Regions from separate parts of the Microbispora hainanensis genome, predicted to be linked through region 1. Evidence: predicted binding sites of a transcription regulator. Region 1 holds the regulator's gene; each other region holds the start of a gene.
What was found. Region 1 encodes HrcA, which represses chaperone genes, less so after heat shock. Its sites were predicted from a motif close to TTGGCACTCTCNNNNNGAGAGTGCCAA; they were not measured.

Region 1 (9,446 bases):
TGCTGAAATGGATGTCCTCGATGCCGTCGAGGATCTGCTGGACGACCTTCAGGCCGCTGTCCTGGCCGCCGGGCAGGTCGATCTGGGTCACGTCACCGGTGACCACGATCTTCGAGTTGAACCCGAGCCTGGTCAGGAACATCTTCATCTGCTCGGGCGAGGTGTTCTGCGCCTCGTCCAGGATGATGAAGGCGTCGTTCAGCGTGCGTCCGCGCATGTACGCGAGCGGCGCGACCTCGATCGTCCCCGCCGACATCAGGCGCGGGATGGACTCGGGGTCGAGCATGTCGTGCAGCGCGTCGTACAGCGGCCGCAGGTAGGGGTCGATCTTCTCGTAGAGCGTGCCGGGCAGGAAGCCCAGCCGCTCCCCCGCCTCGACGGCGGGGCGGGTGAGGATGATCCGGTTGACCCGCTTGTTCTGGAGGGCCTTCACGGCCTTCGCCATCGCCAGATACGTCTTGCCGGTGCCGGCGGGGCCGATGCCGAAGACGATCGTGTGCCTGTCGATCGCGTCGACGTACCGCTTCTGGTTGACCGTCTTCGGGCGGATGGTGCGGCCCCGCGAGGACAGGATGTCCAGGGACAGAACCTCGGCCGGACGGTCGGTGGCCTGCCGCAGCATGTGGATGCTGCGCTCGACCGCGTCGGGGGACAACTCGGCACCCGAGCCGACCAGCTCCACCAGCTCCTCGAAGAGGCGCACGACGATGCCGCTCTCCTCGGGACTGCCGGTGATCGTGATTTCGTTGCCCCGCACGTGGATATCGGCGCTGAAGGCGCCCTCGATGACCCGTAGCAGCTCGTCGCCCGACCCGAGGAGGCTGACCATCGGCTGCCCCTCGGGGATGACTACCTTGGCCTGGGTCTTGTGCATTTGCTGTGACTCGGACATGGGCGGCCTTTGCGGCCCTGATCGCCTCCCTAGCTCCCTCCCCACTTTAGCCGCTCAGCCGGGGGGCCAGGTGAGGCCCCGGCCGCCGAGGACGTGCGCGTGGACGTGGAAGACCGTCTGCCCGGCGCCCTCTCCGGTGTTGAACACGATCCGGTAGCCGCTCTCGGCCACGCCCTCCTGTACGGCCACCGCGTGGCAGGCCTTGAGCAGGTCGTCTGCCAGGCCGTCGTCGGCCGCCGCCAGCGCGGCGGCGTTCTCGTGGTGGGCCCTCGGCACGACGAGGACGTGGGTGGGGGCCTGCGGGTTGATGTCGCGGAAGGCCAGCGCCCGCCCGGTCTCCAGGACGATGTCCGCCGGGACCTCCTTGGCCACGATCTTGCAGAAGAGGCAGTCGCTCACGCGCGAAAGCCTAGCCGTTGACACTAGTTGATGACTGCAATGATCCCCCGGGCTAGGGTGAGTGTGCGAGACTGCACCAGAAAACCCCCCTAGTGTCGGGCGAGGACACCACTGGGCCATGCCCCCTCATGATTCGGAAGAACGTAAACCCCCCGAGGATGACGAGCGTCCTATTGATGTGACCACCGAGACCCTCGTGGCCGACAGGTCGTTGGGAACGGTGCCCGTCGGGTGGGATGCCGACATGGCCGTGACGGCGCTCTACAGCGCTCACTATCGGTCACTGGTGCGTCTCGCCGTGCTGCTGGTGCGTGATGTGGCCAGCGCCGAAGAGGTCGTTCAGGACGCGTTCGTCGCCCTTCATGGCGCCTGGCGCAGGCTGAGGGACACCGACAAGGCACTGGCCTACCTTCGGCAATCGGTCGTGAACCGATCGCGTTCCGTGCTGCGGCACCGAGCGGTCGTCGAGAAGTACGCGCCCAAGGGGCTGCCCGACGCGCCCAGCGCTGAGAACGGCGCGATCGGCGAACTGGAGCGCTCGGCCGTCATCGAGGCGCTGCGCGGCTTACCCACCCGGCAGCGCGAGGCACTGGTGCTGCGATACTACGGCGACCTGTCGGAAGCCGAGATCGCCCACGCGATGGGGATCAGCAAGGGCGCCGTGAAGAGTCACACGGCCCGCGGCATGGCCGCACTACGGATGGCACTGGAGCAGTTCTCATGACCTTCCCTCCCGACGACGAGTACGGCGAGCTGCTCCGCCGTGCCCTGCGCGCGGAGGCGGACTCGGTCGTGCCGTCTCCCGATGGACTCGAAATCATCCGCGGGCGGATCGAGCAGCGTGGTCTGCGCGGCCTGCGGCACCTGCTGTGGCGGCGGGTCGGAGCGGCCGCCGCCGGGGCCGTGCTCGTGGCGGGCGCGGTCGTGATGATCGTCCCCGGCCTGCGCGACCAGGTGGCGCAATCAACGGGCATCTCCAACGCCGGCGACGAACGTGAGGACAACAGGGACACCTCGTCGGTGATCCGGCCGCCCAACCCGGCGGAGCCCTCGCGGCCGGTCGTGATCGTGCCCGTCACCCCGAGCCCGTCGCGCGAACGGCCCAGCCCGACCCCCACGCCCAAGACGGAGGCGACCACCAGACCGTCGCCGTCGCCGTCCGATCCCTGCGTCACGCCCACCCCCGAGGCCGGGGTGATCGAGCCCGACACGGCCCTCCCGCCGACGTGCTCGCCCACGTCGGTGACGCAGGAGACGCCCGTGACGACGCCGTCGGCCTCGCGCCGCCCGTCGTCGCCTCCGCGCACGACGTCCGCGCCCCCGGTCACCCCGAGCACGCCGCCTCCCGCGGAGGCGGCGACGCCCGAAGCGGCGGCGGCCCCGTCGCCCTCGCCCTCGCCCTGACCCGGCCCCCTGGTCGTCGGCCGGGGTCCGCGGCCCGGTGGACGGGCCGGTCCCGGCCTCCGAGTTGACGGGACGGCTTTGTCAGCCGTGGCGGGGCTATGCGCCGCGGCCGGACTATGAGCCGAGGCCGGGCTATGCGCCGCGGCCGTGCGTCACCAGCGGCCGCAGCGGGACATCAGGACGGCCGCCGCGGCCACGCCCGCAGTCGAGGTGCGCAGCACCGTCGGCCCCAGCAGGGCCGGCGTGGCTCCCGCGGCCCGCAACGTGGCGATCTCCTCGTCGGTGACGCCGCCCTCCGGGCCGACGATCATCACGATGTCGCCCGGCTCCTCCGGCAGGGGCAGGCGGCTCAGCGGCTCGGCGGCCTCCTCGTGCAGGACGACCGCGAGCGCCGCCGACGAGACGAGCGCGCCGACCGCCGCGGTCGTGGCCTGCTCTGTCACCTCGGGCAGATGGAAGCGCCGGGCCTGCTTGGCCGCCTCGCGGGCCGTGCCGCGCCAGCGGGCGAGGGCCTTGGCGGCCCGGTCGCCCTTCCACTGGGTGACGCACCGGGAGGCGGCCCAGGGGACGATCACGTCGACCCCGGCCTCGGTCATCATCTCGACCGCGAGCTCGCCCCGGTCGCCCTTGGGCAGGCCCTGGACGACCACCAGTCTCGGCCGGGGCGGCGGGACCTCATAGCGGCGCAGCACCTCGGCGGTCAGCGAGTCCTTCCCCGCCGCCGTGACCGTGCACTCGGCCACCCGCCCCGCGCCGTCGGTCAGGTCGATCCGCTCCCCCGGCCGCAGGCGGCGTACGGCGGCGGCGTGCCGCCCCTCGGGCCCGTCGAGGACGATCGTGTCCCCCGTCTGGCCGGCCGCGTCCGACAGGAACACGGGAACAGTCATGCGATCAGCTCAGCGGCCGTTGAAGGCGTCCCGCAGGCGGGAGAAGAAGCCCTGCTGGCCCGGGGAGAACTTGCCGGGCGGGCGCTCCTCGCCGCGCAGCTTCGCCAGCTCGCGCAGCAGTTCCTCCTGCTGCGGGTCGAGCTTGCTCGGCGTCTCGACGTTCACGTGGATCAGCAGGTCGCCTCTGCCGGTCTCGTTGAGCCGCTGGACGCCCTTGCCGTACAGGGGGATGACCTGGCCGGCCTGGGTGCCGGGCCGGATGTCGATCTCCTCCGCGCCGTCGAGGGTCTCGATCGTGAGCGAGGTGCCGAGCGCGGCGGCCGTCATCGGGATGGCCACCGTGCAGTGCAGGTCGTCGCCGCGCCGCTCGAAGATCTGGTGCGGCCGCTCGACGATCTCCAGGAACAGGTCGCCGGGAGGCCCGCCGCCGGGGCCGACCTCGCCCTCGCCGGCGAGCTGGATGTGCGTGCCGTCCTCGACGCCGGCCGGGATCCTGACCTTGATCGTGCGCCGGGTCCGCACCCGTCCCTCGCCCGAGCACTCCATGCAGGGGTGCCGGATGACGCTGCCGTACCCGCCGCACTGGGGGCAGGGACGCGAGGTCATGACCTGGCCGAGGAACGAACGGGTCACCTGCGACACCTCGCCGCGCCCGTGACACATGTCGCAGGTGTCGGGGTGCGTGCCGGACGCCGCCCCGGAGCCCTGGCAGACCTCGCAGACCACGGCCGTGTCGACCACGATCTCGCGGGTCGTGCCGAAGGCCGCCTCCGCCAGGTCGAGCTCGACCCTGATGGTGGCGTTGCGGCCCCGGCGGGCACGGGAGCGGGGCCCCCGCGCGGCGCCCGCCGAGCCGAAGAAGGCGTCCATGATGTCGCTGAACGGGAAGCCCGCGCCGAAGCCGCCGGCTCCGGCCCCCGCTCCGCCGCCACCGCCGAACGGGTCGGCGCCCATGTCGTACATGCGGCGCTTGCCCGCGTCGGACAGCACCTCGTACGCCTGGTTGATCTCCTTGAACCGCTCCTGGGTCTCCGGATCGGGGTTGACGTCCGGGTGCAGCTCACGGGCAAGACGGCGGTATGCCTTCTTGATCTCTTCCTGGCTGGCGTCGCGCCGTACGCCAAGGGTCGCGTAGTAGTCGTTGGACACTTATGACCCCGCCAGGATCTGGCCGACGTAACGCGCCACCGCGCGCACCGCACCCATCGTCACCGGATAGTCCATTCGTGTCGGGCCCAGCACTCCGAGCCGGGCCAGTTCTCTGTCGCCCGAACCGTATCCGGCGGCCACGATAGACGTGCCGCGGAGCCCGCTGTAGGGGTTCTCGGATCCGATGCGGACGGTCAGTTCGGAAAGCCCGCCGGTCTCCCCCAGCAGGCGGATGAGGACGACCTGCTCCTCCAGGGCCTCCAGCACGTCCCGCAGGCCGATGCTGAAGTCGGCGGCGGCCAGGTTGGCCGTGCCACCGAAGACGATCTTCTCCTCGTGCCGCTCCACGAGCGTCTCAAGCAGCACGGAGAGGATCGTGGCCGCCACCGGCCTGTCCTCGGGGGGCAGGCGGTCGGGAATGTCGGCCACCGTCTCCGGCACCTGGGACAGGCCGCAGCCGTCCAGGCACGCGTTGAGCACGGCGCGCAGATTCGCGATCCGGTCGTCGGCGATGGCCTCGGGCAGATCGACCACACGCTGCTCGACCCGCCCGGTGTTCGTGATCAGCACCAGCATGACCCGGCGCTCCGCGAGCGGGACGATCTCCACATGGCGGACCGACGACCTGGTGAGCGAGGGATACTGCACCACCGCGACCTGACGGGTGAGCTGCGCGAGCAGCCGCACCGTACGCATGACGATCTCGTCGAGGTCCACGGCCCCGGCGAGGAAGGTCTCGATGGCCCTGCGCTCGGCACCCGACAGCGGCTTGATCTGGGACAGCCGGTCGACGAACAGCCGGTATCCCTTGTCCGTCGGCACCCTTCCGGCACTGGTGTGCGGCTGGGTGATGTAGCCCTGCTCCTCCAGCGCCGCCATGTCGTTGCGGATCGTCGCCGGAGAGACGCCGAGGTTGTGCCTGTCCGCCAGGGCCTTGGACCCCACCGGCTCGTTGGTGGACACGTAGTCCTCGACGATGGCCCGCAGGACGGCGAGCTTGCGGTCGTCGAGCAATGTGTCACCTCCCTGTGCCTGGAAACACCGACTCTGGCACTCTGTGTTCCCGAGTGCCAAGTGTACGGCTACCACCCCACCTGGTGCGATAACGCGCAGGGGGGCACGGACAAGCGGGCTGCGAATCGACCGCAAGCCGCATGGCCGACTCTTCACCCTATGCACGAGCACCAGAGACCCGCGCCGGCCGAGGCGACCACGCGGGTTCCCCGCCCATGATGCCCCCGGCACGGCCCGGCGCGCCCCTGTGGCTGCCGCACCCGTTTCCCCCGCCGTACGCCGCTCCCCGGCCGATCCGGCCCCGCGCTGCTGTGGGTCCCTGGGTGCTCTTCGCCGTCCTGCCGGTCGTGCCGGCTTCCTGGCCGCGCCGATCGTGACGATCGTCGTACTCGCGCGCCGCTCCGCGGCCCGCCGCCGCAGGGCGTGATTTGCTAGCGTTCCCCGCATGTACGGGCGGGACGTGCTTTCCGGAGACTGGCGGCGGCCACGGCGGGGGCAGATCCCCGAGGTCCCGGCAGAGCCCGACCTCGTGGTGGAGGACGCCGAGGGCCGCTTCTGCGGCGCCGTGGTGGCCTGCGACAAGGAGGCCGTGACGCTGGAGGACCGGTTCGGCCGCAGGCGGGTGTTCCCGCTGACGCCCGCCGGGTTCCTCCTCGAAGGCAAACCGGTGACGCTGGTGCGGCCCCAGGCCGGCCCCAAGGGCCCGCTGCGGAGCGCCTCCGGGTCGATCGCGGTCGAGGGCCTGCGCGCGCAGGTCGCCAAGGGGAGCCGCATCTACGTCGAGGGCGTCCACGACGCCTCGCTGGTGGAGAAGATCTGGGGACACGACCTGCGGGTGGAGGGGGTCGTCGTCGAGTTCCTCGAAGGGGTGGACGACCTCCCTGCCATCGTCGAGGAGTTCGGCCCCGAGCCGGGCAGGCGGCTCGGCGTGCTCGTCGACCACCTGGTGCCCGGCTCGAAGGAGAGCCGCATCGCCGCCCGGGTGTCCGGGGACGACGTGCTCGTCGTCGGGCATCCGTTCGTGGACATCTGGCAGGCGGTCAAGCCCCGGGCGCTCGGCATCCCCGCCTGGCCGGACGTGCCGCGCGGCGTGCCCTGGAAGGAGGGCGTGATCGCCGCCCTCGGCTGGCGGATGGACCCCCAGGAGGCGTGGCGGCACATCCTGAGCCGGGTCACGACCTACGCCGACCTGGAGCCCGAGCTCCTCGGCCGTGTGGAAGAACTGATCGACTTCGTCACCGCCCCCGTTTAAGGGGTGAGATCCCGGATCTAAGGGGTGAGGTCCCGGACCACCGCGTCGGCGAGCAGCCTGCCGCGCAGCGTGAGCACGGCCTGGCCCGCCTTGAACGCCTCCACCTCCAGCAGTCCGTCCGCCAGTGCCCGCGCGCACGCCGTACGCGCCTGGGGGGCGAGGTCGGCCAGCGGGAGACCCGAGGCGAGGCGCAGCTCCAGCATGACCCTTTCGACGGCCCTGTCCTCCGCCGACAGCACCTCGCGGGCGTGCGCGGGCGAGGTCCCGGCCGCCAGCCGGGCGGCGTACGCCGCCGGATGCTTGACGTTCCACCAGCGGGTGCCGCCGACGTGGCTGTGCGCCCCCGGCCCGGCCCCCCACCAGTCGCCGCCGGTCCAGTAGAGCAGGTTGTGGCGGCAGCGCGCCTCGTCTCCCGCCGCCCAGTTGGAGATCTCGTACCAGCTCAGGCCCGCGGCCGTCAGCATCTCCTCGGCGATCAGGTAGCGGTCGGCCGCCACGTCGTCGTCCGGCATCGGCAGCTCGCCGCGCCGGATGCGTGCGGCGAGCCGGGTGCCGTCCTCGACGATCAGGGAGTACGCCGAGACGTGGTCGGGCCCGGCGGCCAGCGCGGCCTCCAGGGAGGCCCTCCAGTCGTCGTCGCTCTCCCCCGGCGTGCCGTAGATGAGGTCGAGGTTGACGTGCTCGAACCCGGCGTCGCGGGCCTCTCGTACGGCCTCGGCGGGCCGGCCGGGGGTGTGCCGCCGGTCGAGGACGGCGAGGACGTGCTCGCCCGCGCTCTGCATGCCGAAGCTCATCCGGGTGAACCCGCCCGCCCGCAGCTCCTTCAGGTAGGCCGGGTCGACGGACTCGGGGTTGGCCTCGGTCGTCACCTCGGCGCCGGGCCGCAGGCCGAACTCCTCGCCGATGGCGTCCAGGATCCGTACGAGGTCGGCGGCGGGCAGCAGGGTCGGCGTGCCGCCGCCGAAGAAGACGGTCTCAACGGGCGGCGCGGCGTCTCCCAGCACGCGCCGGGCCAGCCGTATCTCCTCGACCGCGGTGGCGGCGTAGTCGCGCTGTGATGCGCCGGGCCCCAGCTCGGACGCCGTGTAGGTGTTGAAGTCGCAGTAGCCGCAGCGCGTCGCGCAGAACGGGACGTGGACGTAGAAGCCGAACGGACGGGAGCCGAGCCCGTCGAGGGCCTCGGACGGCAGCTCGCCGCTCGGGGGGACGGGATCGCCGTCGGGAAGCACGGAAGGCACACTCTCCAGTCTGCCGCCACTCGCCCCCTGCCCTCGACGCCCGGTCTGGTATCACTGCCGGTTTTTCGCTCTCGCCCGAATATCGCACGATATGCGATGCCGGAATATCTCTTATGAGCATTCGCCCGGCCGAGATTTCCGGGTCCGTTCGCCGCGCGCCAGGAGATTCTCTCGACCCCCCGGGGAAGTGTTCCGATCTTTCCTACGGAAAATCAAGCCTGCGCCAGGGGCTTTTACCGGCCACCAGAGGGGGGATCAACCTCGCCGAGTGCGTCGATCTTTCACTGACGACGCCGTTTCCGGTCTCGCGTACGGCCTGAACCGCAAGGCGCGCGAAGATCGCGGCAAATAGCAACAGATGCGGGTTGTCGGGGGTAGTCATGCATGAAAACGACGAGGCGAGCGAGCTGACGCGGCGCCGGTTCATCCAGTTCTCCAGTATGGCGGGCGCCACCATACTCACAGGCGCGAGCATTCTCGCCGGCGCCGGGCACGCGCTCTCCGCGCCTTCACCGACATGCGGCCCAGACCCCGACGAAAATGATTGCGGCAATCCCCACAGTAAGGAGCCCCTCTGGACAAAAAGTCAGGACTGCTTCAAAAAAGGCACCTGCCTGCAGAACCACCCAGACTTCGTGGTGATGAAGGGCAACCCGAGCAAGAAGAAGTACGTCAACTACCTCCTCATCCCCACCAAGCGGATCAACGGCATCGAGTGTCCGTGGATCTGCTGCAGCACCGCACCGAATTATTGGAGCGCCGCCGACTACTGCGCCACCCAGCAGCCCACCGAGGTTCCCGCCCCGGTGGGATTGGGGATCAATTCGAGGCCGGCGAGACAGCTCGACCAGTTGCACATCCACATGGCGCGGGCGCGCCCGGAGTCCTATAACGACCTCGTCGCCCAGGACAAGCTGGCCGCCAGAACCGTAGAGAATTGGGCGGACACGCGCGTGTCGATCACCGGCTACAGCGAGCAGCACCACACGAACATCCAACACACCTACCGCGTGCTCATCTGGGGGGGATTCACCCACGACAATCTCTTCGCCATGCTCAGGAGCATGCTGGTCCACACGCCGCACGGAGGGACCATCGCCAAGGCTCAGGCGATCATGTACCTCCAGACGCTGATCGTGATACCTCGGCCCTTCGGCGGCTACTACATCGTCAACAGCGAGAGGAGCCTGGAGAAACCGGGGACGTCCAAG
Region 2 (10,638 bases), 1.3 Mb from region 1:
ACACCCAGGATCACACGAGGATTCCCACCCGGGCGCCGCACGCGGGCGGCGGCGGCACGGCGGCCGGGGGCCCCGAAGACGAGTCCGGCCTGCCGATGGGCGTGACCGTCGTCGTGCTGCTGGCCGCGCTCGGCGTCGGCATCGGCGTGGTCCGCAGGCGCTCCGGGGCCTGACCTTGGCGCTGTCCACCCGGGGGGTGATCATCGCCGGGGTGGTCACCGGTCTCGCGTTCGCCGCCGTCGCGGGCGGCAGAGGGATGACGGACCAGCCCGCCGCCAGATCCTCCGTCGTACCCAAGCGGATCGACATCCCGGCGCTGCACCTCAAGGCACCCCTGATGAAACTCGGCCTGACCGGCGACGGCGACGTCGAGCTGCCGCCGTTCGACAAGCCGTCCACCGCGGGCTGGTACACGGGAAGCGCCGTGCCGGGTGACCCCGGCGCCTCCGTGATCATCGGTCACGTGGACACCAAGACCGCGCCCGCCGTCTTCTACCGGCTGCGCGACCTGCGCCGGGGAGAAGTCGTGAAGGTGGTGCGCAGCGATGGCAAGACCGCCTCCTATCGGGTCGACTCGGTGGAGCGCGTGCCGAAGGACGACTTCCCCGCCGAGCGCGTCTACACCGAAGACGGCCTGCGCCTGATCACCTGCGGCGGCACATTCGACTGGTCGCGGCACGAATACCGCGACAACGTCATCGTCTACGCCTCGCTGATCCGCGACGCCTGAAGCCCGCCTGAGCCACCCGACGCCCCGGCGCCCGGTCCGTACGGCCGGCGGCGGCCGTACGGGCCGGGACCGGTCCCCGGCGTGGCGGTCCGCCTCCGCACAGCGACTACGCTTGACCTTCGTGCTTGTTCTGGCCTTCGACACCGCCACTCCCGCCGTCACCGCAGCGCTGTACGACGGCGAGCGAGTGGTGGCGGAGTCGACGACGATCGACGCGCGGCGGCACGGGGAGCTCCTCGCACCCGCCGTCGAGCACGTCCTGCGCGAGTCCGGCGCGACGCTCAAGGACGTGACCGCCATCGTCGCCGGGACCGGCCCCGGGCCGTACACCGGCCTGCGGGTCGGCCTGATGACCGCGACGGCGCTGGCCATGACCGCCGGGGTGCCGGCGTTCGGGATGTGCACGCTCGACGCCCTCGCGTACGCCGCGCGGGAGAGCGGTCCGTTCCTCGTCGCGACCGACGCGCGCCGCAAGGAGGTCTTCTGGGCCCGGTACGGCGACTCGCGCACGCGGCTCGACGGGCCGCGCGTGGACCGGCCGCACGACCTGCCCGGGGAACTGCCCGTGATCGGCGCGGGCGGCGCCATGTACGCCGACGTGATCGGCCCCGACCGGGTGCGCGGCCCCGAACACCCCTCGGCGGGCGCGCTCGCGGCCCTGGCGGCCGAGCACCTCGCGACGCTGAGCGAGGAGGCGGCGGCGGAGCTCGCCCGGGTGCCCGAGGGCCGCGTGGACTCGGTCGAGAAGGCGCGGGAGCTGGCCGTGCTCGGCCCGCCCCGGCCCATCTACCTGAGGCGTCCCGACGCGCAGGTGCCCGGGGCGCCGAAGCGGGTGACGGCGTGACCCGCCCCGGAGGCACGTCGTGAGGCAGACCGAAATCGTGCTGCGCCGGATGACCCACGACGATCTGCCCGCCGTGATGGACATCGAACGGACCACGTTCCCCGCGGACGCCTGGAGCGAGGCCATGATGCGCGGCGAGCTCGCCGACCAGCCGCGCACCCGGCACTACGTCGTCGCCGAGCTGGGCGACCGCGTCGTGGGATACGCCGGTCTGGCGGCGGCGGGCGACCAGGCCGACGTCCAGACGATCGCGGTCCTCGCCGATCACCGGCGGGCCGGCGTCGGGACCGCGCTGATGAACGAGCTGCTCACCGAGGCCGCCCGGCGCGGCGCGGTCTCGGTGTTCCTGGAGGTCCGCGCCGACAACCCGCCCGCGCAGGCGATGTACGAGCGGTTCGGTTTCCGGCGGCTGGGCCTGCGACGGAGCTACTACGAAGACGGCACCGACGCGATCACCATGGTGAAGGACCTCGGGCCACGACACGGAGATCCGGGGGATGAGGCATGAGGCGGCGAACATGTGAAGATCGTGCGATTCCCCGCGGCCTCCGGCGCGACGAGACCCCGGGCCGTACAGGTGAGGAGGCGGCATGAGCAGGCATGACGAGCCGATCGTCCTGGGGATCGAGACGTCCTGCGACGAGACGGGCGTCGGCATCGTCCGCGGCCACACGCTGCTGGCCAACACCGTCGCCTCCAGCATGGACGAGCACGCCCGTTTCGGCGGCGTCGTGCCCGAGGTGGCCTCGCGGGCCCACCTGGAGGCCATGACGCCCACGGTCGAAGGCGCGCTGACCGCCGCCGGGCTGCGCTTCTCCGACATCGACGCCGTCGCCGTCACCGCGGGCCCCGGGCTCGCGGGCGCGCTGCTCGTCGGTGTGGCCGCCGCCAAGGCGTACGCGCTGGGGCTCGGCGTCCCGCTCTACGGGGTCAACCACCTCGCCGCGCACGTCGCCGTGGACCAGCTGGAGCACGGCCCGCTGCCCAAGCCTTCGGTCGCGCTGCTGGTCTCGGGAGGGCACTCCTCGCTGCTCCTGGTGCCCGACGTGGCCCAGGACGTGATCTCGCTCGGGTCGACCGTGGACGACGCGGCCGGGGAGGCGTTCGACAAGGTGGCCCGGGTGCTCGGGCTGCCGTTCCCCGGCGGACCGCACATCGACCGGGCCGCCCGCGAGGGCTCGGGCGCGGCGGTGGCGTTCCCGCGCGGCAAGTACGACGACGGCACCCTCGACTTCTCCTTCTCCGGCCTGAAGACGGCCGTGGCCCGGTGGGTCGAGGCCCGCGAGGCGGCGGGCGAGACGGTGCCCGTGGCCGACGTCGCCGCGTCGTTCCAGGAGGCGGTCGTGGACGTGCTCACCCGCAAGGCGCTGCAGGCGTGCGCCCGCTACGACGTGAAGGACCTGCTGATCGGGGGCGGCGTGGCCGCCAACTCCCGGCTGCGTGCCATGGCCCAGGAGCGCTGCGACGCGGTCGGAGTGCGCCTGCGGGTGCCACGGCCCGGCCTGTGCACCGACAACGGCGCGATGGTGGCGGCGCTCGGCGCGAACCTTGTGGCGGCGGGCGTCCGGCCCTCCACCCTGGACATCCCGGCGGACTCCTCGCTCCCGATCACCGTCGTCAACGTCTGACCGCCGCCCTCGCCTCCGCCGTCTGTACGGTCACAGGGCCGGTGGGAGCGATCCTCGGCAGGCGTGGCCGGTCGCCGATCGGGTGTGCTCGTGGGCGGTCATGACCGCAGGCGGGCCTAGGTTCGGCCTGGCCGAGGGGCGGTGGTCGGTTCAGCGTGGCCGTGGGCGGTTCTCGGTCGGCGGGTTCAGTCGGTGTGGCCGCGGGCGGGGCGGAGGAGGACCTCGGCGAGCGCCAGCATGGTCTCCTCCAGCGCGGCGAGCCGCCGGGCGACGTCGCCCCGTGCCGGTTCCATGGCGCGGGTGACCGCGTCCGAGACGGTCTCGGCGATCTGTTCGCGGTCGGGCCTGCTGCGCACCGCGTCCGCGAGGGGCACGACGGCTCCCGCGGCCAGGGTGAGGTCGGCGTTCATGCCCGCGATGGTGGTGCTCATCTCGTCCACGCCGGCGGCGACGTCCCCGACGCCCGCGCCCAGCGCGGTCACCCTGGCGTCCATGCCCTCGACGGCGTGACCGAGACCGGCCACGGTGCCGCGCAGCTCCCCGATGCCGAGATCGGCGGGCAGGTTGCCGACGCGTTCACCGACCGCCTCGACTCCGCTCTCCACCGCGTCGATCCGGCCGCCGACCGAGTCGAGCCGTTCGACCACGACGGCTTCGAGCCGTTCGGTGCGCTCGGTGAGCGCGGCGAGGGTCTTGTCGATCCGGGTGAACCGCCCGGCGGCGGCCTCCATGCTGCCCTGGAACTTGCCGAGCCGCTGCGAGACGTCCGCCATCCGCTCGGCGAGGCTCTGGGTCCGGCCGCCGACCTCGTCCACGTGGTCGCGGAGCAGTTCCATGTGCTGCGCCAGCCCCTCCGCCCACGCGGGCGGCCGGACCGTCATGTCGTCAAGTCGCTGGGTGATCGCCTCAAGCGCGACGCCGAGACCGCCCAGCTCACGCTCGCGCACCTCGCGCAGGAGCCACTCCATGCCTTCCAGCCGCTGGCGGATCTCGTCGAGCACGGCGCCCTGCGTCCTCTGCTCGTAGACGTGGTCCTGGGCCGCCCGGGCGAGCAGCTCACGCATCCGGTCGGAGATGGCGGTCTGGCTGCCCGCCTGGAGGAGGTTGTGGCTGGAATGCTCCACCGAGAATGCTCCTTCACTCGCCGAAACGTCGGTTCGGCCCGTCTCGCGCAGATGAACGAACAGGCGGCACGCCCGACCGCCAACTTTAGGCCCTGACCCGCGGCCATCAGGCGTGGAATGAGAAAGGCGGTAATTGCCGGTGAATTGTCGCGGTATTACCCGTCCGTGCTGGTAGCGGGCTCGCAGAGCAGGGCGAACGGCCTTTCTTCGATGCGGGTTAGCACGATCACGCAGGAATTGTCGCCGGAAAGCCGAAGATCCTTGCGCAGCCGTTCGACATCGACGGCGGACCCGCGCTTCTTGATGGTGACCACGCCGACGCGCCGCTCGCGCAGCGCCGCTCTCAGCCGCTTGAGCGAGAACGGCATGACGTCGGTCACCTCGTAGCAGGGCGCCCATTCCGTCCGTACGAGCCGGTCGCTCGTGATGTAGGCGATCCGGGGATCGAGCAGACGGCCTGACACGAGGGCCGCGACCTCGGCGACCAGGTGGGCCCGCACCGCGGCGCCGTCGGGCTCGTAGAGATAGCGGCCCACCGGCCCGGTCTCCGCCTCGGCGCCGGACGCCGTGAGCGTGGCCCCGGACGGCAGCAGGGTGGCGCGGCGCCCGCCCGGCCCCATGCCGGTCCAGATCGCCGCCTCCTTCACCTCGCCGCGGTAGGACACCCACTCGGCCTCGGCGCCCTCCGGGATGAACTCGTACGGGATGCCGGGGGCCACCTTCAGACAGGCCGCCGGGGCGCGGGCCACCAGGTCGAGCACGACCGGCCACGTGGGGGAGTAGGCCATCGGGTCGAAGGTCCGTCCCCTGGCCCCCCTTCTGGCGGGATCGGCGAACAGCAGGTCGTATCCGCCGGGGTCGGCCAGCGCGGCGTCGCCCGTGCGGACGTCGACCAGGGCGGACAGGCCGAGCGCCGCCGCGTTGGCCCGGGCGATCTCCACGGTCAGCGGATCGAGGTCCACGGCGTGCACCGGGCAGCCCGCCCTCGCCAGCGCGAGCAGGTCGCCGCCGATCCCGGAGCAGACGTCCAGCACGGAGGGGCCGCCCTCCGGCCCTCCGCCGGCCCGGATGTCGCCGGCCCGGATGTCGCCGGCCCGGATTCCGGAGGCCCGGATCCTGGCAGCGCGGTGTGCGGCGACCTCGGGACGGGTGGCCTGCTCCAGCCCGTGAGGGGTGAAGTACATGACGGCGGCGTCGGGGCCGAACTTCGCCTCGGCCCGCCGCCGCAGCGACGCCTGGGTGAGCGCCGCCGCCGTCAGGTCGGCCGGGTGGCTTCGGCGCATCGCGCTCGCGGCGGCCACGGGATCGGCGCCGTCGGCGAGTATCTTCACGGCCTCGTCGAGGGCCCCGCGCCCGGCGGGTGTGAGCAGCGTGCGGAAGGCGTCCAGGTCCACGCTCGCGACGCTACCGTTTGCCGGACCCGCACGTCGGCCGGAGGCTCCGCCCTGTGGACAACCCGGAGCCGACGACGGCTCCGGGGCCGGTCGGCGGGAGCCGGTGTCGCCGAGCCGCGCACGTCGGCGGAGGCTTCGTCGTGTGGACGATCGCGGCGGCGGCGACCGCGGCGGCGGCGACCGCGGAGGCGGTGACCGCGGAGGCGGTGACCGCAGGCTCGGGGCCGGTCAGCGGGAGCCGGTGTCGCCGAGCGAGGCGAGCAGCTTGCAGAGCAGCCCCGACAGCCGCTCCCGATCCTCGCCGGTGAGGCCGGACAGCATCCGCTCCTCGTTGGCCACGTGACCCTCCAGCAGGGTGTCGACCACCGTACGGCCCTCGCCGGTGAGGGTGATCAGGACCATGCGGCGGTTGGACGGCGCGACCTCGCGATGCACCAGGCCCCGGGCGACGAGGCGGTCCACCCGGTTGGTGAGCGCGGCGGAGCTGACCATGGCGGCCGTGGCGAGATCGCTCATGCAGAGCCGGTGATCGGGGTTGGCACGGCGGAGCGTCGCGAGCACGTCGAACTCCCATGGTTCGATGTCGTGCCCGGCGAAATACTCCTTGATGCCCTTCTCCAGCAGGCGGGACGCGCGGGAGATCCGCCCGGCCACTCCCATCGCCGAGCAGTCGACGTCAGGGCGCACCCGGGCCCACTGGCCGAGGATCTGGTCGACGGCGTCGTTGTGGGGAGCGGGGTCGCCGGCGGCGAGGGTGTCGTTCCCGGGGGTCTCGTTCGTGAGGGTGTCGTTCATAGCGCGCGCGGTCTGGGTTCTCCTCGCCGCTCCTCCTCCACCACCCATGGTAACGGACATTTCGACGTTGAAATATCGATAGGATCTACGCTACCTTTGGCATCGAACAGTCAAACATCAAAATGTTAGAGGTGGAAAAATGAAGATCCTGGTGCTGGGCGCGACCGGCTACATCGGTTCGGTGCTGACGGAGCGGCTCGCCGAGCGCGGCCACGAGGCGGTCGCGCTCGTACGGCCGAAGGCCCGCGACACCGCCGTTCCCGGCGAGGTGCGCCATGGCGACCTGTACGAACCCGAGACCCTCAAGAGCGCGGTGACGCCGGACATCGACGTCGTCGTGCACTCCGCCAACCCCACCGGTGACGAGCAGGTGGACGTCGCGGCGATCGAGGCGCTGGCCGGAGGGGGCGCGCGGCTCGTCTACATCAGCGGCGTCTGGGTGCTCGGCGCCACCACCGAGGCGGCGGGCGAGGACGCGCCGGTGAACCCCATCACCCCCTCCCGCTATCGCCCGCGGGTGGAACGGCTCGTGCTCGACGCGGGCGGCGTCGTCGTGAGGCCCGGCATCGTGTACGGCCGGGGCGTCGGCATCCCCACCCTGCTCACCGCCCCCGGGCAGGAGGACGGCCGCTATGTCCACGCGGGCGGCCCGGCGCCCACCTGGGCGACCGTGCACGTCGACGACCTGGCGGACCTGCTCGTGCTCGCGATCGAGAAGGCGGCGCCGGGGAGCCTTTTCCACGCCGTCGCCGAGGAGGCGGTGAGCGTCGCCGACGTGGCGGCGGCCGCGGGCCGTACGGGGAAGGCCGTGCCGTGGCCGATCGACGAGGCGGGTGAGGTGCTCGGGCGTCCCTTCGCCGAGGGGCTGGCCCTGAGCCAGGTGGTGAGCGGCGACCTGGCCAGGAAGGTCCTCGGCTGGAGGCCGAGCCGCCCCGGCCTCCTGGACGACGTCCGCTCCGGGTCGTACGCCTCGCGCGCCTGACCGTCCCCGTGCCCCGCGACGTGGCCCCGCCGCCTGTCGCCGCGACTCCCCGCGCCCTGTCCCCGCGTCCCGCGCCCTGTCCCCGCGCCCCGCGCCCCGCGCCCTGTCCCCGCGACCTGGCCCGCCGCCTGTCGCCGCGACTCCCCGCGACCTGTCCGCGCAACGTGGCCCCGCCGCCTGTGCCGGCAACCCGGCCCGCCGTCGCGCCTCCCGCGGCCTGTCCCTGCTGAGAGGCGCCGGTCCGCCGGAAGCGGGCGGCGGTGACGCCGGCGCGGCGGACGGGGCATAACCTCGGGAGCGTCGCCGCCGGATGCGTCTGACCTGCGATGCCGGTTCGTGTTGACTGTCACGCGCCACTTGCATACTGTTTCGTGTTGGCACTCTGCCATTGAGAGTGCCAACAGCGACGAGACAGGTCTGACACCCGCGACGGCAGGCCGCTGGTCGCCTCTTCAGCTCATTCATCGCAATCTGAAGGGGAGGTCCGATCGTGACGACCGCCACCAAGGTTCCCGTTAAGCCGCTTGGCGACCGCATCGTGGTCCAGCCGCTTGAGGCCGAGCAGACCACCGCCTCCGGCCTGGTCATCCCGGACACCGCCAAGGAGAAGCCGCAGGAGGGCCGTGTCCTCGCTGTGGGCCCGGGCAACTGGGACGAGGACGGCGAGAAGCGCATCCCGCTCGACGTCAAGGAGGGCGACGTCGTCCTCTACAGCAAGTACGGCGGCACCGAGGTCAAGTACGGCGGCGAGGAGTACCTGGTGCTCTCGGCCCGCGACGTGCTCGCCATCATCGAGAAGTAGGCCGCGCCGGCTTGTGGAGCCCCGGGACCTTGCGCCCGGGGCTCCGCGCGCTCACAAGGAGACCTGAATGCCGAAGATCCTGGAGTTCGAAGAGGACGCGCGGCGCGCTCTCGAGCGTGGTGTGAACGCTCTCGCCGACGCCGTCAAGGTGACGCTCGGCCCCCGCGGCCGCAATGTCGTCATCGACAAGAAGTTCGGTGCGCCGACGATCACGAACGACGGTGTGACCATCGCTCGCGAGGTCGAGCTGGACAAGCCGTACGAGAACCTGGGCGCCCAGCTCGCCAAGGAAGTCGCCACCAAGACCAACGACATCGCGGGCGACGGCACCACCACCGCGACCGTCCTGGCCCAGGCCATGGTCCGCGAGGGCCTGCGCAACGTGGCCGCCGGCGCGCAGCCGCTCGGGCTCAAGCGCGGCATCGACAAGGCCGCCCAGGCGGTCAGCGAGCGCCTGCTCAGCAGCGCCCGCCACGTCGAGGACAAGAAGGAGATCGCCAACGTCGCGACGATCTCCGCGCAGGACGCGAAGATCGGCGGCCTGATCGCCGAGGCGTTCGACAAGGTGGGCAAGGACGGTGTCATCACCGTCGAGGAGTCCAACGCGATGGGCCTGGAGCTGGAGTTCACCGAGGGCCTCCAGTTCGACAAGGGCTACCTGTCGCACTACATGGTGACCGACTCCGAGCGCATGGAGGCGGTCCTCGAGGACCCGTACATCCTCATCACCCAGGGCAAGATCTCCTCCATCGCGGACTTCCTGCCGCTGCTGGAGAAGGTCGCCCAGACCAAGCGCCAGCTGCTGGTCATCGCCGAGGACGTCGAGGGCGAGGCCCTGGCCGTCCTGGTGACCAACAAGATCCGCGGCACCTTCACGTCCGTCGCCGTCAAGGCCCCGGGCTTCGGCGACCGCCGCAAGGCCATGCTGCAGGACATCGCGATCCTCACCGGCGGCCAGGTCGTCAGCGAGGAGGTCGGCCTCAAGCTGGAGCACGTCGGCCTCGAGGTGCTCGGCACGGCCCGCCGCGTCGTGGTCAACAAGGACACCACGACGATCGTGGACGGCGCCGGCGACGCCCAGGCGATCGAGGACCGCATCCGCGAGATCAAGGTCGCGATCGAGCAGTCCGACTCCGACTGGGACCGCGAGAAGCTCCAGGAGCGTCTCGCGAAGCTGGCCGGCGGCGTGTGCGTGCTGCGCGTCGGCGCCGCCACCGAGGTGGAGCTGAAGGAGAAGAAGCACCGCCTCGAGGACGCGATCTCCGCGACCCGCGCCGCGATCGAGGAGGGCATCGTCTCCGGCGGTGGCTCCGCGCTCGTGCACGTGTCCAAGGAGCTCGACGACCTGGGCCTGACCGGCGACGAGGCCACCGGTGTCTCGATCGTCCGCAAGGCGCTGATCGAGCCCGCCCGCTGGATCGCCGAGAACGCGGGCCTGGAGGGTTACGTCGTCACCACCAAGATCGCCGAGTTGAACGCGGGTGAGGGCCTCAACGCCGCCACCGGCGAGTACGGCGACCTGGTGGGCCAGGGCGTCATCGACCCCGTCAAGGTGACCCGTTCGGCCGTGCAGAACGCCGCGTCCATCGCCGGCATGCTGCTCACGACCGAGGCCCTCGTCGTGGACAAGCCCGAGGAGGAGGCTCCGGCCGCCAACGGCGGCCACGGCCACGGCCACGGTCACGGCCACTGATCCCGCGCCTTCCGCGCCTCGCGCCCCGCGCCCGCCCGCAAGGGCGGACCCGGGGCGCGCTGCTTTTCCGCCCCGTGCCCGCCCCGTGCCCCCCGTGCCCGCCCCGTGCCCGCCCCCTGCCCGCCGTGTCGCGGGACGGGCCGCCGGGGACGAAGCCGCCTCGCGGGCAATGCGAACGACGCACGCTTCTTTTTCCCTGTCAAGTCGTCCGGCGTATATCCCGCGTTTTGGGCTTTCTGGTTGGAATGTTCCAACGGACGAGTGATCACATGATTACGGCGTGTTATCGACGCGTCAATGTGACCAATCCGTAGCCATTAACCATGACGACATGAACGATCGCGGCGGGCATCATGCCTAACGTGACCGAGGGATGCGTCGCCGACGCCGTAACTGGGGTAAGGCTTGCGACGAGATCGGATGAGCCCGACCTCAGGGAACTGACCAGCCTTGCCGTACAGGGAGATCGCACCGCGATCGAATCACTGCTGGGACATTTACGCCCGATGGTGGTTCGCTACTGCAGAGCCCGACTGGGCAGGGTGTCCGGTCACTACCACATCGCCGACGACGTGGCCCAGGAGGTGTGCATCGCGGTGCTGTCGGCACTGCCGCGCTACCGCGACATGGGCCGCCCGTTCGCCTC
Region 3 (10,638 bases), 3.5 Mb from region 1:
GCCGCCGCGTCGGTGAGCAGAACTCCGGCGACCAGGTTCGCGAGGCGCTTTGCGCGTTCGAGTGTTCACACCCTGGAGGAGGGGCCGCCCGCCGAGGAGGTTCCATGGAACCTTCCGGGCCTTCGCCTCCTCTGAAAGGACATGAGCATGTCCTCGTCCTGGCCTGTCGCCGAGCTCGACCCGGTGCGGCGGCTGCGCGTGCTCGCCTCCGCGATCGCGGGCGCGTACGTCAGCGAGCGCACGATCCCGGCCCCCTTCGACGTGGTGTGGGGCATCGCGAGCGATCTGGAGAGGAGCTTCGGCACCTTCGAGCCCGACATGAGGGGCCTGACCATCGACGCGGACCTGGGCGGGGGCCGGCTCGTGGCACGGGCCCGCAGCAGGTATGGCATGCGCGCCCGTTTCGACGTGGATCTTCAGCCCGGCTGGTGCTGGATGCAGAGCCGCTTCCTGCTCATCGGCCTGGCGGCCACCGCCGTGCCCGGTGGCACCCTGGTCGCCCAGACCGGCGGCGTCCGCGTCCCCGGGCGCGCGGCGCTGATCCCCATCGGCGTACGCGCCGCGGGCGAGCGCGCCCTGGCCGCCCTCGCTCTCCAGGCCGGGCAGACCGCCCGATGACCGCGCACGACACCGCCGCCCTGGTGGTGGCCGCCCAGCGCGGCGACACCGTGGCGATGAACGACCTGCTCAAGGAGCTCACGCCCTACCTCGGCCGGATCTGCGGCCCGATCGCGCTGGACGCCGGGGCCGACGCCGCCCAGGAGGCGCTGATCGCGGTCTTCCGCAACCTGCGCACGCTGAAGGAACCCGCCGCCCTGTACGGCTGGGTACGGGCGATCGCCGTACGGGAAGCGGTGCGGATCGCCAAACGGGAGGGCCGCACGGTGGCCGCCGAGCTGACCGAGCTGCCCTCCCCGGTCGACGTCGAACGCGCCGCCGACATCAGGGACGTGCTGGGGCATCTGTCCCCCGAACACCGCGCGGTGCTCGTGCTGCGCGACCTGGAAGGGCTGGAGGAGAGCGCGGCGGCCCGGTTGCTCGACGTGCCGGCCGGCACGGTCAAGTCGCGCCTGCACCGGGCCCGCGAGAGCTTCAGGCGGGTCTGGCAGTCATGACCAGGTCCGGACCACATGCGAGCTGCAGGCGTGGTGGGACCGGTCCCTGCAGGAGCGCGTGGAGCCGGAGCGGAGCGGCAGCCGTACCGGCCCCCCAGGACGTAGCGGTAAGGCTCTGAGCAGCGAAAAGGCCCGCCAGGTGGATCACCTGACGGGCCTTCGTCGTGGTGGAGCTATGGGGATTTGAACCCCAGACCCCTTCGATGCGAACGAAGTGCGCTACCGGACTGCGCTATAGCCCCAACGACCTCGACTAGATTAGCAAACTCTGCGGGGTGTTCGCGCCACCGAATCAGTCCCCGGCCGCGCGGCGCCCGTCGGCGTACTGGTCGAAGACCTGCACACGCCTGCGCGCCTCGAACTTGATGATCTCCGCCTCGCGGGCCGCCTCGGCCAGGGCGCGGCGGCGCTCCCGCCGGCGGCGCAGGTGCTCGGCCCGCATCCGGGCGGCCCTCTCCCGCTGCTCCCTGTCCGCGCGTACGGCCACGCGTAGCACGGCGAGGTAGCCGAGCAGGAGCACGCCCGAGGGCGCGACCGCCCACCAGGGCATCACGCGTACGGCCGCGGTGACCACGGAGGCCAGCACGAGCAGGATGCTCCACAGGAGCCGCCGCCTGCGCCGGGCGAGGATCCGGGCGCGGCGGTGAGCGGCGACACGGCGGGCCCGCGCATGCCGCTCCGCCGCGACCTGGTCGGCCGTGACGGTCTCGTTGCCCGGGGCCGCGTCGGAAGCGGCGACGGCCGGCGGGGTGACGACCGTGTCGGCGTCGCCTCCGTCCGCATCCCCGTCGGAATCGTCGGCGTCATCGGCGTCGTCCGAGGCCTCCGGCGCCTCGGCGCAGTCGGCGGCGGGCCGCTCGGACAGCGTGTTCGCCTCCGCCTGCTCCTCGAACAGCTCGTCGTCGGTGTGCCGGTCCCGGCGCAGCCACATGGGCAGCAGGACGCTGAGCCACATGACGACGATGGCCAGGTAGAGCAGGGCACTACCCATGCGGCCACCTCCGGACCGCCGTACGGGCGTGCCGGAGGGCATGGTGAACACATCCGTGGCCCTGGGTCGGCGGAGAGGTGTTCACGTCACGCACCGTAGGACTGTGTGTCACTGAATGACGAGCATTCAGTCCGGTGTGTCGCGAGATCGTCAAAGCTCTTCATGTAATTCGATCCCGTGCGAACGCGCGATTTCCACAGGCCAGCGCGTGCGGGCCGCTACCGGTGGGCCAGCGGCGGCCGGGGCGGGAGGGACGGGATCCGCTTGCTCATGGCGATGCCTCCGGTGACACGGTTTCTGTCGAGTGCCACCGAGCATCACAGCGCCCGCTAGTGATCGGCTTGTCCTTCGATTGCAGCCGGCCGTACGCCGGCTCCTAACCGGGGCTGGACTCGCTGCGGCGGGCGGCCGAGTTCATGGTGCGGCGCCACTGGACGAGCAGTCCGCGGGGCACGTCCTCCACGGTCAGCGCGTAGCAGATGTGGTCGCGCCAGGCGCCGTCGATGTGCAGCTGACGCCGGCGGATGCCCTCCTCGCGGAACCCGAGCTTCTCCACGACCCTGCGGCTGGCCTGGTTCTCCGGCCGGATGTTGGCCTCGAGGCGGTGTAAACCGGTCGTGAAGAAGCAGTGGTCCACCGCCATGGCGAGGGCGGTCGGGATGATGCCCCGCCCGGCGAGCGCGCCGTCGACCCAGTAGCCCACCTGGGCGGAGCGGGCCGATCCCCACACGATCGCGCCCACGGTGAGCTGCCCGGCGAACCGCCCCTCGTACGTGACCACCCAGGGCATGGCCATGCCCTGGCGGGCCTCGCGGCGCAGCGTGCCGACCATCGAGACGTACGGCCCGAGACCGGTGCGGAACAGCGGGGTCTCGGGGTTGCTCGGCTCCCACGGGCGGAGCCATTCGGCGTTGCGCAGCCGGGTGTCGCGCCAGTCACGGACGTCACGCAGGCGCAGCGGCCGCAGCCCGACGGGCCCCTCGGCCATGGTTGCCGGCCAGCCGCGAAGTCGATCCATTCGTCAATCATCCACCGGAACACGGTCAACGCGCCACGCGGGACGCGCCGCGGTCTCGGCCGGCTGCTCAGCGGGCATGATCGCCGCCGTGGATCTGGTCCACGACATGGGCCAGGATCGGGGTCAGCACGGCCATGCCGTCCCGTACGCCGCCGGAGGACCCGGGCAGGTTGACCACCAGAGTCGTGCCCGCCTGCCCGGCGAGACCCCGGGACAGGATCGACGCCGGCACCTTCTCCCGGTTGACCTGACGGATGGCCTCGGCGATGCCGGGAATCTCCCGGTCGAGCACCCGGCGGGTCATCTCCGGGGTGAGATCGAGGGGCGTCACCCCGGTGCCGCCCGTGGTGACGATCACGTCGTAGCCCGCGGCGACGCCCTCGCGCAGCGCGGCCTCGACGGCGTCGCCGTCCGGGATCACGCGGGGCCCGTCCACCTGGTCGCAGCCCGCCTCCTTGAGCAGGCCGGCCAGCAGCGGCCCGGACCTGTCCTCGTAGACGCCCGCGGACGCCCTGTTGGACACCGTCACCACCAACGCGCGCACGCCTTACTCCTGTCCGGGCCGGGTCCAGTGGCCCGTCTTGCCGCCCGTCTTCTCCTCGACCCGGACGTCGCTGATCACGGCCGCCGGGTCCACCGCCTTGACCATGTCCACCAGTGCGAGCGCCGCGACGGTGACGGCCGTGAGCGCCTCCATCTCGACGCCCGTCCTGTCGGCCGTACGGACCCGGGCGGTGATCTCCACCCCCTCGTCCACGACGGCGAGGTCGACCTTCACGCCGGTCAGGGCGATCGGGTGGCACAGCGGCACGAGGTCGGGAGTGCGCTTGGCGCCCATGATCCCGGCGATCCGCGCCACGCCGAGCGCGTCGCCCTTGGGCACGTCACCCGCGCGGAGCACGGCCACCGCCTCGGGCGACAGCAGCACGCGCCCGGTCGCGACGGAGGTGCGCGCGCTCACGTCCTTCTCGGAGACGTCCACCATCCGGGCGGCGCCCGACTCGTCCACGTGAGTCAGCTTCGCAGTGCCGTCATTCACAGGGGTATCACCTCCACCTCGGCGCCCTCGGGCAGCGAGGTCTCGTCCTCCGGCACCACGATCAGCGCGTTCGCCCCGGCCAGCGCCGCGAGCTGGTGCGAGCCCTGCCCGGTCACCGGTGCGACGCTCTCGCCCGTCAGCACGGCCCGCAGGTACGACCGCTTGCCCGCCGGGGACCGCACCGGCCCGGTGAGGGCCGCGCGCGCGGTCGCGGGCGGCCCGGCCGGAAGGCCCTGCATCGCCCGCAGGGCCGGCTTGACGAAGAGCACGAACGACACGAACGACGAGACCGGGTTGCCGGGCAGCGTGAAGATCGGCACGCGGTCGGGCCCCACGACGCCGAAGCCCTGCGGCATGCCCGGCTGCATGGCGACCTTCTCGAAGGTCACCGTGCCCAGCGGCGACAGGGCCTCCTTGACCGGCTCGTACGCCCCCATGGAGACGCCGCCGCTGGTGATCACGGCGTCGGCCCGCACGAGCTGGGCGTCCAGCGTGTCCATGAACTCCTTGGGGTCGTCGGTCACCGAACCGGCCCGGAACCCCTGCGCCCCCGCCTCGCGTACGGCGGCGGCGAGCATGAAGCTGTTGGACTCCCAGATGCGGCCCGCGCCCAGCGGGGTGCCGGGCTCGCTGAGCTCGGCACCCGTGGACAGCACGACCACCCTCGGCCGGGGCCGCACCAGCACCCGGCGGCGGCCCACCCCGGCGAGTATGCCGATCTGGGCGGGCCCGATCCTGACGCCCTCGCGGAGCACCACGTCGCCCGCCCGCACGTCCTCGCCCGCCCGCCTGATCGCGTTGCCGGGCGGGGCCGGCCTGTCGATCCGTACGCGGGCGGTGCCGCCGTCGGTCCACTCCACCGGAACGACGGCGTCGGCGCCGGTGGGCACGGGCGCCCCGGTCATGATGCGGGTGACCAGGCCGGGGCCGAGGGCGTTCAGCCCGCCGTCCCCCGCCGCGACGTCCCCGATCACGGGCAGCGTGACGGGCGCGGCGGCCACGTCCTCGGCCCGTACGGCATAGCCGTCCATGGCCGAGTTGTCGAACGGCGGCAGCGGGACGGGCGAGGCGACGTCCTCGGCCAGCACGGCGCCGAGGGCGGCCTCGATCTCGACCTCCAGCGGTGCGAGCGGTCGCACCACCGCGAGGATGTCGGCGAGATGGCGGTCGACGGGTTTCATCGGCTCACTGTCCGGACTTGTCCAGGAACTCCCGCAGCCACGGCAGGAACTCGGGGGCGAGGTCGTCCCGGTTCGCGGCGAACTGCACCACGGTCTGCAGATACTCCAGCTTGTTGCCGGTGTCGTAACGACGGCCGCGGAACAACACGCCGTGCACCGGACCGCCCTCCTCCGGGCCCATCGATGCAAGGGTGCGCAGGGCGTCGGTGAGCTGGATCTCGCCGCCGCGTCCCGGCGGGGTGCGCTCCAGCACGTCGAACACGGCGGGGTCGATCACATAACGGCCGATGACGGCCCAGTTGGAGGGCGCCTCGTCGGCCGGGGGCTTCTCCACGAGGTCCGTGACGCGGACGACGTCGTCCTCGTCGGTCGGTTCGATGGCGGCGGCGCCGTACAGGGAGATCTGCTCGCGCGGCACCTCCATCAGCGCGATGACGCTGCCGCCGTAGGTCGCGCGCGCCTCGATCATGCGCTTGAGCAGCGGGTCGCGGGGGTCGATGATGTCGTCGCCGAGCAGACAGGCGAACGGCTCGTGGCCGACGTGCTGCTTGGCGCACAGGACGGCGTGGCCGAGACCCTTCGGCTCGCCCTGCCGCACGTAGTGCATGGTGGCGAGATCGACGGGCTCCTTGACCTGGTTGAGCCGCTCTTCGTCGCCCTTCGCGCGAAGAGCGTCCTCAAGCTCGTACGCTACGTCGAAGTGGTCCTCGATCGAACGCTTGTTGCGGCCGGTCACCATGAGGACGTCCAGCAGTCCGGCGGAGACGGCCTCCTCCACCACGTATTGGATGGCCGGCTTGTCGACGATGGGCAGCATCTCCTTGGGGGTCGCCTTCGTGGCGGGAAGGAAGCGGGTGCCGAGACCCGCGGCGGGCACGACGGCTTTGGTCACGGGATCGAAGTCAGCCATGAGTAGACACTAACGGAGCAGTCTTTGGACAAGATGAACCTGCGTCGGCGTATATTGCGCGGCCGCTCGGAGCTCGATCCCGGGACGTTGCGCGAGTCGTCGGCGGCCATCAGGGAGTTACTCCTCGACCAGCCGTGGGTGCAGATGGCGGGCCTGGTGGCCTGCTACTGGTCGACGGGCACCGAGCCGGCCACGCAGGGACTGATCCTGGCCCTGTGGAAGCACGGCGCCACGGTGATGCTGCCGGTGCAGCGCCCGGACGGCGACCTCGACTGGGCGGTGTACGACGGGCCCGACTCCCTGGTCCCCGGTCCGTACGGAATCATGGAGCCGGTGGACGTCCGGCGCGGCGTCGACGCGATCCGCACCGCCGCGCTGGTGATCGCGCCGGCCCTCGCCGTCGACCGGGTGACCGGCGTACGGCTCGGCCGCGGCGGCGGGTTCTACGACCGGGCGCTCGCCCGCGTCGGGCCGAATGTGCCAACGGTGGCGCTCCTGCACGAGGGCGAGTTGCTGGAGGGGGTTCCCGCCGAGCCGCATGACCAGCGCGTCCGCTTTGCTGCTCTTCCCAGCGGAATCGCCCGCTTGGTACAGATATGACAAGATTGACATAAGAGACGGCGAAGGGAGCGGATCGGTCTGAACGTCTGGCTGCTCCTGTCCGCCGTCGTCGTCATCGCGGCCATCGCGTCCGTACGGATCGCGCATCGCACCGGCCTTCCCTCGCTGCTCCTCTATCTCGGCCTCGGGCTGCTGCTCGGCGAGGGCGGCCCCATCGGCATCAACTTCGACAACGCCCAGATGGCCCAGCAACTCGGCCTGGTCGCGCTCGCCGTGATCCTCGCCGAGGGTGGTCTCACCACCAACTGGAAACACGTACGCGACGCCGTCCCGACGGCGCTCGTGCTCGCCACGGTCGGAATCGCGGTCAGCGTCGTCGTGCTCGCGGCGGGCGTCGCCGTCCTGCTCGGCATGGAATGGCGCATGGCGCTGCTGCTGGGCGCGTTCCTGGCGTCGACCGACGCGGCGGCCGTGTTCTCCGTGCTGAGACGGCTGCCGCTGCCGCCCCGGCTCGCCGGAATTCTGGAGGCCGAGTCGGGCTTCAATGACGCCCCGACCGTCATCCTCGTGATCATGCTGAGCGCGGGCTCGTCGTTCGAGCTCTCGCTGCCGCACATCCTGCTGGACACCACCGTCGAGCTCGTCATCGGCGCGGCCGTCGGTCTCGCCGTGGGCCCGGCGGGGGTGTACGCGCTGCGCCGGGTCGCGCTGCCCGCCTCCGGCCTCTACCCGATCGCGGTGCTGGCACTGGCGTTCATCACCTACAGCGGGGCGACCCTGCTGCACGGCAGCGGGTTCCTCGCGGTCTACCTGACCACGCTGGTCCTGGGCAACGCCAGGCTCCCCCACCGCGCCGCCACGCGCGGCTTCGCGGAGGGCGCCGCCTGGCTCGCCCAGATCGGGCTGTTCGTCATGCTCGGCATGCTCGCGGACCCGGGCGAACTGCCGGGTGTGCTCGTCCCAGCCGTGGTGTCGGGCCTGCTGCTGGTCCTGGTCGCCCGGCCGGCGTCCGTGGTGGTGTCCGCGGCGATCGCCCGGCTCCTGCGCCTCGGTGCGCTGTCGTGGCGCGAGCAGGTGTTCCTGTCGTGGGCCGGGCTGCGCGGTGCGGTGCCCATCGTGCTGGCCGCGATCCCCTGGGCCGCCGGGCTGCCGGGGGCGAAGGGCCTGTTCAACGACGTGTTCATCATCGTCATCGTGTTCACGATCCTCCAGGGGCCCACGCTGCCGTACCTCGCCAGGCTGCTCGGCCTGGCGGCGGAGGGCGAGGCCCGCGACCTCGACGTGGAGGCCGCGCCACTGGAAGAGCTGAACGCCGAGCTGCTGCAGGTCCGCATCCCGCCCGGCTCGCTCATGCACGGTGTGGAGATCTTCGAGCTCCGGCTGCCCGCGAACGCCATGGTCACCCTCGTCGTACGGAACGGGCAGTCGTTCGTGCCCACGCCGACGACGCGGCTGCTGGCGGGCGACCAGCTCCTCGTGGTCACCACGGCCGCCCAGCGGGAGACGGTCGAACGCCGCCTGCGCGCCGTCAGCCGCCGCGGCAAGCTGGCCGGCTGGTACGGCGAACGCGGCGGCTGACCGTCGTAGGGGCTGCTTTCGCGCGGCGGTCCGGGCTGAGTTTGCGCTGCGGCGGTCCGGGCGGTGCTTTGTGACGCGGTCCGGGCCGCGGTTTGCACTGCGGCGGTTCCGGCTGCGGCGGTTCGGGCGGCGGCGGTTTGGGCGGCGGTTCAGGGCTCGGTTCGGGCTGCGGACGGATCGCGGGCGGACCGCGGGCGGACCGCTCGTGGATCGCGGGCGAGGCTCGGCGGGAACCCGCTGGGATCTCGGCGGGAGCCCGGCGGGTTCTCGGTGGGAGCCCGGCGGGTTCTCGGTGGGAGCCCGGCGGGTTCTCGGTGGGAGCCCGGCGGGTTCTCGGTGGGAGCCCGGCGAGATCTCGGCGGGGATCTTGGCGGGGATCCTGGCGCGCGCGAATGGGACGGCGCGGGGCAATAAACCGGGCTGGAGTGGCGTTTGGGCTTGTTGACTGCTTACCATTAGCAATCGACCCGGTCGAGTGCCAGTCTCAGGAGGAGCGAGTGCCTACCTACCAGTACGCCTGTACCGCTTGCGGTGAGCAGCTGGAGGCCGTCCAGAAGTTCTCTGACGACCCGCTCACGGAGTGCCCAGCCTGCCAGGGCAAGCTGCGCAAGGTCTTCTCCGCGGTTGGCATCGTGTTCAAGGGCTCCGGGTTCTATCGGACCGACAGCCGTTCTTCGAGCTCGTCCACGACCACGGCCACCACGACGACGACGTCCTCGAAGTCGTCCGGCGACTCCGGCAAGAAGGAGCCCGCGACCTCCACGAGCTCGTCTTCGTCCTCGTCGTCGAGCGCCTCCTCGTCGAGCACGTCGTCGTCCGGTTCGACCGCCGCCGCCTGAGGTTATCCACAGGGGCCGACTGCACGCGCCGGACGTGCGGCACCGTTCGCTAGTGTCGGCCCATGGTCAATCGCGCAGACATCGGGGTCATCGGCGGCTCGGGGTTCTACTCCCTGCTTGAGGACGCCGAAGAGATCGACATCACGACGCCGTACGGCCCGCCGAGTGACACGATCACCGTGGGCCGCATCGGCGACCGAACCGTCGCGTTCGTCCCCCGGCACGGCCGCGGCCACACCTTCCCTCCCCACCGCATCCCTTATCGGGCGAACATGTGGGCCCTTCGCTCCCTCGGCGTACGCCAGGTGCTCGCGCCCAGCGCGGTCGGGTCCCTGCGCCCGGAGATCGGCCCGGGCGCCCTCGTGATCCCCGACCAGCTCGTGGACCGCACGCAGGGCCGCGAGCAGACCTACTACGACGCGGGCGGGGCGGTCCACGTGTCGTTCTCCGACCCCTACTGCCCCTCCGGCCGGGCGGCCGCCGTGGCCACTGCCCGCGAGACGGGCTGGGACACGGTCGACGGCGGCACTCTGGTCGTGGTCCAGGGGCCCCGGTTCTCCACCCGGGCCGAGTCGAAGTGGTTCGCGGGGGCGGGCTGGTCGATCATCGGCATGACCGGGCACCCCGAGGCCGTGCTCGCCCGCGAACTCGCCCTCTGCTACACGACCCTCGCCCTCGTGACCGACCACGACGCCGGTGTGGAGGCCGGTGAGGGGGTCACCCACGAGGAAGTGCTGGCCTTCTTCGCCGCCAACGTGGAGCGGATGCGCACGCTTGTCGCGCAGGTCGTCGAGGCCCTTCCGGAGGAGCGCATCTGCCCCTGCGGCAACGCCCTCGACGGGATCAAGCTGCCGATCGAGCTCCCCTGACGCCGATGCGTGCCATGCCGTACGGCCCTGTCCGGCCGCGCGATCGGCGGCGGAACCGGCGGCGGAACCGGCGGCGCGCCACCGCCGCCGGGGCATCGCCCGGACAGGCGATCCATGGGGGCCATCGGCGTGAAGCGTCCACGATGCAACCGGCCCTCGCGAGGAGGCTTGCAAGGAGGCTCGCAAGGAGGCGAGAGGCGAAACCGAGATGGTCATGCGTGATCTGAAGCGGCTGAGGACGCGCCGTCGCCGTCCGATCGCCGCCGTCCTCGCCGGTCTGGCGGTGGCCTGCGTGCTGCTGGCCGTCCGCACCCCTGACGGGGTGGAGGTCCTCGCCGCCGCCCGCGATCTCCCCGGAGGCCGTCTGGCAGCCGCCGACGTCGTGGTCGTACGGCTCCCGCCCGATGCGGTGCCCGCCGGGGCGTACGCGCCGGGCACCCCGGTCTCGGGCCGCGTGCTCGCCGGTCCATTGCGTCGAGGCGAGCTCCTCACCGACGCCCGGCTGCTCGGCTCGGCCCTGTTCCGCCAGACCCTGGC

Region 2: the regulator HrcA is predicted to act here: its motif matches at 7,872-7,898, upstream of groES (co-chaperone GroES).
Region 3: the regulator HrcA is predicted to act here: its motif matches at 8,849-8,875, upstream of OHB01_RS05685 (FmdB family zinc ribbon protein).

What each region holds. Positions count from the first base shown of each region.
Region 1 covers NZ_CP108086.1:4,730,635-4,740,080, reverse strand. Annotated here, with positions in the region: gene OHB01_RS22135 (PhoH family protein) at 1-892, opposite strand, end outside; gene OHB01_RS22130 (histidine triad nucleotide-binding protein) at 947-1,291, opposite strand; gene OHB01_RS22125 (SigE family RNA polymerase sigma factor) at 1,536-2,015, shown strand; gene OHB01_RS22120 (hypothetical protein) at 2,012-2,695, shown strand; gene OHB01_RS22115 (16S rRNA (uracil(1498)-N(3))-methyltransferase) at 2,848-3,582, opposite strand; gene dnaJ (molecular chaperone DnaJ) at 3,592-4,731, opposite strand; gene hrcA (heat-inducible transcriptional repressor HrcA) at 4,732-5,745, opposite strand; gene OHB01_RS22100 (DUF3097 domain-containing protein) at 6,191-6,997, shown strand; gene hemW (radical SAM family heme chaperone HemW) at 7,015-8,235, opposite strand; gene OHB01_RS22090 (CDP-diacylglycerol diphosphatase) at 8,616-9,446, shown strand, end outside.
Region 2 covers NZ_CP108086.1:3,404,208-3,414,845, forward strand. Annotated here, with positions in the region: gene OHB01_RS16200 (hypothetical protein) at 1-173, shown strand, start outside; gene OHB01_RS16205 (class F sortase) at 176-730, shown strand; gene tsaB (tRNA (adenosine(37)-N6)-threonylcarbamoyltransferase complex dimerization subunit type 1 TsaB) at 852-1,574, shown strand; gene rimI (ribosomal protein S18-alanine N-acetyltransferase) at 1,594-2,082, shown strand; gene tsaD (tRNA (adenosine(37)-N6)-threonylcarbamoyltransferase complex transferase subunit TsaD) at 2,165-3,202, shown strand; gene OHB01_RS16225 (hypothetical protein) at 3,388-4,326, opposite strand; gene OHB01_RS16230 (THUMP-like domain-containing protein) at 4,482-5,720, opposite strand; gene OHB01_RS16235 (MarR family winged helix-turn-helix transcriptional regulator) at 5,949-6,515, opposite strand; gene OHB01_RS16240 (NAD-dependent epimerase/dehydratase family protein) at 6,655-7,497, shown strand; gene groES (co-chaperone GroES) at 7,985-8,299, shown strand; gene groL (chaperonin GroEL) at 8,367-9,992, shown strand; gene OHB01_RS16255 (sigma-70 family RNA polymerase sigma factor) at 10,346-10,638, shown strand, end outside.
Region 3 covers NZ_CP108086.1:1,251,181-1,261,818, forward strand. Annotated here, with positions in the region: gene OHB01_RS05625 (DUF3995 domain-containing protein) at 1-35, opposite strand, end outside; gene OHB01_RS05630 (hypothetical protein) at 148-618, shown strand; gene OHB01_RS05635 (RNA polymerase sigma factor) at 615-1,115, shown strand; tRNA gene OHB01_RS05640 (tRNA-Ala) at 1,281-1,357, opposite strand; gene OHB01_RS05645 (hypothetical protein) at 1,408-2,106, opposite strand; gene OHB01_RS05650 (GNAT family N-acetyltransferase) at 2,483-3,124, opposite strand; gene OHB01_RS05655 (MogA/MoaB family molybdenum cofactor biosynthesis protein) at 3,192-3,668, opposite strand; gene moaC (cyclic pyranopterin monophosphate synthase MoaC) at 3,672-4,163, opposite strand; gene glp (gephyrin-like molybdotransferase Glp) at 4,160-5,344, opposite strand; gene galU (UTP--glucose-1-phosphate uridylyltransferase GalU) at 5,349-6,254, opposite strand; gene OHB01_RS05675 (5-formyltetrahydrofolate cyclo-ligase) at 6,288-6,854, shown strand; gene OHB01_RS05680 (potassium/proton antiporter) at 6,888-8,393, shown strand; gene OHB01_RS05685 (FmdB family zinc ribbon protein) at 8,891-9,232, shown strand; gene OHB01_RS05690 (S-methyl-5'-thioadenosine phosphorylase) at 9,295-10,101, shown strand; gene OHB01_RS05695 (SAF domain-containing protein) at 10,316-10,638, shown strand, end outside.